2 regions of the Geobacillus thermopakistaniensis genome follow, and region 2 is predicted to be linked to the other one. Evidence: riboswitches for the same ligand, from Rfam matches in the RefSeq annotation. Region 2 holds a riboswitch; the other holds the start of a gene.
The links. A riboswitch is a leader RNA that binds a small molecule or an ion and turns the genes downstream of it on or off. The one in region 2 is predicted to bind cobalamin.
Positions count from the first base shown of each region.

Region 1: linked by a shared signal. The riboswitch ahead of T260_RS131040 (ABC transporter substrate-binding protein) and the one ahead of T260_RS130075 (ribonucleoside-diphosphate reductase subunit alpha) in region 2 are both predicted to bind cobalamin.

Region 1 is NZ_AYSF01000042.1:24,485-27,903, reverse strand. Features, by position in the region: gene T260_RS131035 (FecCD family ABC transporter permease) at 1-794, opposite strand, end outside; gene T260_RS131040 (ABC transporter substrate-binding protein) at 760-1,719, opposite strand; cobalamin riboswitch at 1,861-2,059, opposite strand; gene T260_RS131045 (PH domain-containing protein) at 2,397-3,011, opposite strand; gene T260_RS131050 (APC family permease) at 3,196-3,419, opposite strand, start outside.
Region 2 is NZ_AYSF01000046.1:15,078-18,496, reverse strand. Features, by position in the region: gene T260_RS130075 (ribonucleoside-diphosphate reductase subunit alpha) at 1-1,779, opposite strand, end outside; cobalamin riboswitch at 1,909-2,104, opposite strand; gene asnB (asparagine synthase (glutamine-hydrolyzing)) at 2,306-3,419, opposite strand, start outside.

The DNA of each region.
Region 1 (3,419 bases), on a different contig from region 2:
CCGGTGAGCAGCGCCGCCGCCGTCAAAATGATGACTTTTCGGCGCGTAACATCAACGCCGACATGAAGCGCCGCCGCCTCGCCAAAAGCAAACGCGTTCAACTCGCGGCCGTTGGCGAGAAGCACCGCCGCGCCGATGAGAAAAAACGGCAACAAAAGCCCGCTGTATTTCCAGCCGCGCATCGCGACGCTTCCCATCAGCCATGAGATGATTTGCCGCAATTCTTCCCCGGTCAAAGCGATCATCAGTGAAATGAAGGCGCTGAAAAACGCGCCGAAGATAATGCCGGCTAAAATGATCGTCTCAACCGACAGCTGCGGCTCAACCGCGCGAGTGAACGCCAAAACGGCGACAAGCGTCGCCATGCCGCATAAAATGCTCACGATCGGCAGCGTGAACGTGCCAAAGAGCGGCCATTGCCAGCCGAGAAAGATGACGAGCACCGCCCCGACCGAGGCGCCGGACGAGACGCCGAGCGTGTACGGATCGGCGAGCGCATTTTTCAGCAACCCTTGGAACGCCGCGCCAGCCAGCGCCAATGACGCCCCGACCAAAAAAGCGAGCACGACGCGCGGCAAGCGGATCGCCATCACGATCGGCACCCAATCGGCCGGAATGTCAGACGGAAGCGGCATACCAAACCATTCGGACGCAAGAATGCGAACAATAGAAGAAAAGGGAATCGACAGCGATCCTGTCGATATCCCTACGAGCAACGATAACATGGCCGCCGTGACGGCCAATATATACATCCACGTTTTACTTGAACACATCCGGGTAAACGGCTTTGGCAAGTTCCTCGACCCCTTCGACAAGGCGCGGACCCGGGCGGCTTACTAAGTCGGTGTTGACGTCATACACCCGCTTGTTTTTCACCGCCGGCACGTCTTTCCAAGCAGCGCGCGCAAACACTTGCTTCGCTCCGCCGTATGTCGTGATGATCACATCCGGCTTATAGGCCACTGCTTTTTCTTCCGTCACCATCGGCCAGCCTTCCAAGCTGCCGGCGACGTTTTTCGCTGAAATCACTTGAAGCATCTCATCCATAAACGTCCCTTTGCCGGCCGTATACAGCTGCGGCGGCGGCGACACTTCAATCCAGACGTTCGCTTGTTTGTCCGCCGGGATTTGTTTCGCTTTTTCTTGAATTTGCGCAAGCTTCTCTTTCATCTCATCAATCACTTGCTTCGCTTTGTCCGACGCCCCGGTCGCTTTGCCGATCAATTCGATGGACGCATACACATCGTCGAACGACTTCGCGTCATTCACGACAAGCACGGTGATGCCGGCGTCTTTCAATTGCTTGAGGCCATCGCGCGAGTTATGGGCGCTTGACGCGTGGGCCAAGACAAGATCCGGTTTGAGCGAAATGATTTTCTCGACGTTGAATTCCATGCCGCCGATTTTCGTTTTCGTTTTGACGTCTTCCGGGTAATTGTCAAAATCGCTGACGCCGACGATCTTATCGCCCAACCCCAACGCATAGGCGATTTCCGTATTGCTTGGGATGAGTGAGACGATCTTTTTCGGTTCCGCTTTGATCGTGACATCCTCGCCAAGCCCGTCTTTCACCGTCACCGGAAACGCCGCTTGTTCCGTTTTCGGTTCTTCTTTTTTCGCTGGCTGGGCGTTGCTATTGGCTCCACCGCTGCAGCCGACCAGCACGGCGGCCAGAAGGAAGAACACCGCCACCACCGCCGGCCATGTCCAACGTTTCATCCGTCATTCCCCCTTCAGTGATGTATGTACAATAAAAAACGCCCATTCCGCCTAAATCTGGGAATGAGCGCGAAACAGACCGCCAATGGGCACAACAATGCCCTATGCGACTGTTTCCGCGTCTCACCCCCCGAAGATTCGGAAACTGCGGCAAGCAAGGCAGGTCTACTGGCTCATGCTTCATCCTACTCTGAAGCCTTCCCGTACGGAAAACAGCGCAAGCCATCCGTCCGTACAGTGGCGATTTCATTTCGTCCGCATTGACAGTTGCGGGGACAGCTCCGGATTCCCACCGGATTCCCTATTAAGCCTTTTCGGCGCCTTGCTGCGAGTTGATTTAGTTATCGGATATGGACATTTTTATATTAAAGCAAGGCCTGGCATTTGACAACTGTGAATTTACAGTGGGCTGGCGGCAGGCGGTCATCGATCACTTTTGCGGTCAGGCAGCTCGGCTCCAGTGTCCGTGTTTTGTACGGAACGCCGCATGCGCCGTTGCATCGAGCTCCGCGATGTCAAATGCCGCCATGTTGCCTATTCATCGATTCCCACAAACCTCATCTTTTGAGTTTCTTCCGGCTGCGGAGAAACGTTCCTTTTCCATATGTCGCTAAAAAAATTAGGAAAGACGCCCCACCTCTGGCACGGCGTCTTTCCCCGATACAACCTTCATCTCGTCACTGTTGAATATATTTGTCAAACACAAACCCGAAATCCTTCACCGTATAGTTCTTTTTCGCTTCCGTCAGCCAGCAAAAAGCGTATTCATTCACGGCCTGAAAATCCGCCGACACATTGACGCCGTCGCCGCGCATGTTGGCAAACACCTTGACCGCCAGTTCCAAACTCCGCTCAGCATAGTGGAATTTCATTTCGTTTTCATGGCAAATCTCCGCGATCGCCAGCAGCGATTTATACAAATCTTTCAATTCCTCAATATGCTTTTTATGCACATCAATCGAATAGCAGTGCGACCCGATTTTAAATTTGATTTCCGCGTCCAAGTCGACCGTCCCGGCTGTTTCGAGCGACACGTCGGAAATCGGATGCTTATAGTAATCGTAGCGGCGCAGCGTCCGTTTTTTGCTCGCAGCGCTCGTGCCGTCCAGATGAATGAGCGCGCGGTTGGTGAAGCAATACTCATCCGATTTCGATTTGATAAGAAAATAGATTTTTTCTCCATCCTCGTGCATCACATAATCATCGGCATCTACTTTGTCATAGTCTTTCGGTTGAATAACCGAGCCGATGTCGCTTAGCCCAAGCACATCGGCGGCGACTTTTCCAAACATGCTCATGTTCGCCCGGCTCCTTCCATGTTTTATCGGCGCCCGCCTATTGCGGATGAACGGTGTTTTGCCTTAACAAGGCGCCGTACTCTCATTCGTAATACGTCGCGATCGAAAAAATGTTTCATCGTCGGCAAAAAACGAAAGACCCAACGCCTTTTATGACGGCGTCAGGCCTTACAAGCAACTACAGTTCCCCGCTTAGACGGGAGTCTTTGTTCGTGAGTCGCAAAAAGACCAGATAAACGAGTCCAATCGCGATCCAAATCAATCCTAGCTTTTTGCTGAGCGGGTCCAGATTCATCCATACATAGCCGATGATAACAAAACCGATGAGCGGAAACAAGAGATGATTAATATAATCGTTACTCTTTTGTTTGCGCAAGAAATAGTTCATCACCGACACATGCA
Region 2 (3,419 bases):
CGCCGGGTAGCTCCCTTTCTCTTTGGCGAGCTCCATGCTCGCTTGAATCGCCAAATACGCGATCGTTTCATACAGCTCGTCGGCATAGCGGACCGCTTCGTCCGACTCCCAGCGAATGCCTTTTAACGCCAACAAATGATGCCAGCCAAAGGTTCCAAGCCCGACAGCGCGGTATTTTTGATTCGTCAGGCCGGCTTGCAGCACAGGGATATTGTTTAAATCAATGACATTATCGAGCATCCGCATTTGAATCGGGATCAGCCGCGCCAAAACCCCATCGGTCACCGCCCGCGCCAAGTTGATCGACGATAAATTGCAGACGACAAAATCGCCTGGTATTTTTTCAATGATGATCATCCCGTCTTTTACATATTGCCGCTTCATCACCGTTGGGCTTTGGTTTTGCGCGATTTCCGTGCAAAGGTTGCTGCAGTAGATCATCCCGAGATGGCGATTCGGATTTTGCCGGTTCACTTCATCGCGGTAAAACATAAACGGCGTCCCCGACTCGAGCTGGCTGCGCATGATGCTTTTCATCACTTCGATCGCCGGCACTTTTTCTTTCGACAGTCTTGGTTCGTTGACACATTGCCAGTATTTCTCGCGGAAACTCCCGCACCCTTTTTCCTCATCATAAAAATCTTCCAAGCTAAACCCCATCACCTTCCGCACTTCATGCGGATCAAACAAATACCAGTCGCCGCGCTGTTCGACTTGCTCCATGAACAAATCAGGGATGCAAACGCCGGTGAACAAATCATGCGTCCGCAGCCGTTCGTCACCGTTGTTGAGCCGCGCATCGAGAAACGCAAAAATGTCTTTATGCCACACATCCAAATAGACGGAAATGGCTCCCTTTCGCTGTCCTAACTGATCGACGCTCACCGCTGTATTGTTCAGCTGCTTCATCCACGGGATGACGCCGGAGGAGACCCCTTTGAATCCTTTGATGTCGCTGCCGCGCGACCGGATTTTGCCTAAATAGACGCCGATGCCGCCGCCCGATTTCGATAAATTGGCGATGTCGGTGTTGCTGTCGTAAATCCCTTGCAAGCTGTCATCGACCGTGTCGACAAAGCAGCTCGACAGCTGGCCGTATGACTTTCCGGCATTGGCAAGCGTCGGCGTCGCCACGGTCATGTATAAGTTGCTTAACGCCCAATACGCTTCCTTCACCAACTCAAGCCGCCGCTTTGGCGGTTCATTCGCCATGAGCGTCATGGCAATGACCAAAAACCGCTCCTGCGGCAATTCATACAACCGCCGCTCATAATCGCGGGCCAAATACCGATCAGCGAGCGTGCGCAGCCCGATGTACGTAAACAGCTTGTCCTTCTCCGGATCAAGAAACGCACCGATGGCGTCGACTTCTTCTTTCGTATAACGTTCAAGCAAGAACGGGCTGTACACCCCTTGTTCCGTCAGCGCAACAAGCAGCGAGTAGAAATCGCCATACCGCTCGCGCTCGTCATACCCACGCTGCCGCGCCGCTTCACGGTACAATTGCCGCAAATACAGCCGGGCGCACACAAACGTCCAGTCCGGCTCCTCCTCACTAATATACGACAGCCCTTCCAAAATGGCGGTTTGATACAGCTGCTCGAAGGTGACCATCTCTTTTCGGCTGAGAAGCTGCCATACACGTTCTTCATATTCCTCGAGCGACAAACGGACAAAGTCTGCCGCCGCCTGCTCCACCAACCTAGCAAACTCCTCGCGCGAAAATGATTTCTCTTTTCCTTGATCATCGACAACAATAGACTTCGTGGACACTGTCATTCGTTTCCCCTCTCCTCCATAAAAAAATCCGCTCGGGCAGGCGAGCGGATGAAACGACAGACGGAAAAAGGCAGACGAACCCCTTGTTCTTTTCCCCTATCGTTTCATCTTCTCACACCCCGAAGAACATGAAACGTTCCAAGCAAGGCAGGTCTCCTGACTCGTGCATCGTCCTACTTTGGGTCCTTCCCAGCGGCGCGCTGAATGGCTCTTGCCGCCAGTGGCCATCCCATTTCGTCCGCACATACAGTTGCGGGGGCAGTTCCGGATTCACACCGGATTCCCTATTAAGTCCTGATGGACACCATTGCTTGGCGCAACGATATATAGTTGTTTAAAAAATAGAACAAAACAATATATAGTAGATGATCATCCTGATGGAACAAGCATATACCAAAACCGGGAGAATTGCAAGAGCGGGAGAAAGCAAATTTTCTCTTTCGCTTCGCCAAAGGCAAGGAAACTGTCCGCACCATCGAAAAAGGCGTTCTAGGTGTCGCCCTTAGAACGCCCTGTCGTTTCCCTGCTACGCCTCCAAAACAGACGCTGGCCGCTTCTCGTTTTGTACGGATGGAGCAAAATCGTACTTCTTTTCCACATAGACTTGATGCCAAACCATAAACGCCAAGACCGTCCACAGCTTGCGGCTATGATCCGCCTTGTGGCGGGCATGTTCATCCAGCAGCCGATAGAGCACGTCCTTATGGAACAGATGATCAGTTTCGCTTTCGTTGATGAGCTGTCTCGCCCAGTCATACATTTCGTTTTTCAGCCAGTGGCGAATCGGCACGGGAAACCCTAATTTTTTCCGGTTTAACACATGATCCGGTACGATGCCCTCGGCCGCTTTGCGCAAAATATATTTCGTCGTGCCGTTGGCTGTTTTCATGTCAGGGGCGATTTGCCTAGCAACCTCAAATACCTTTTTGTCTAAAAAGGGAACGCGCAGCTCAAGCGAATGGGCCATCGTCATTTTGTCCGCTTTGACTAAAATATCGCCCCTTAGCCATGTATGAAGATCAATATACTGCATCCGGTTGACGGGTGGGTAATGAAGCGTTTCGCGGTAAAAAGGAGCCGTCACCGCCGTATATTCGCGCCCCTCTTGGTACGTTTTGAGCAACGCCGCTTTTTCCTTTTCGCTATAGATTTTCGCATTGCCGACATACCGTTCTTCAAGCGGCGTCGTTCCGCGCTCCAAAAAGCTTTTTCCTTTCATTCCGTCCGGAAGCATCTTCGCGATCACCCGCAACACCGCTTTTACGATGTTTGGCATGCGCGCAAACAGCCGCAACGACTCTGGTTCGCGGTAAATGTTGTAGCCGCCAAACAGCTCGTCCGCCCCCTCGCCGGAAAGCACAACCGTGACATGCTTTCTCGCCTCACGAGCGACAAAATACAGCGGCACAGCCGCAGGATCGGCAAGCGGATCGTCCATATGCCACATAATTTTCGGCAGCTCTTCCATATACTCCTGCGGTGAGATGACATAGCTAATGTTGTCTACCCCAAGCTTCTCTGCGGTTTCTTTTGCGACATCGATTTCACTGAACCCTTCCCGCTCAAACCCGACGGAAAATGTCTTCAGGTGCGGATGGAATTGTTTCGCGATGGCGACGATGAACGATGAATCAATGCCT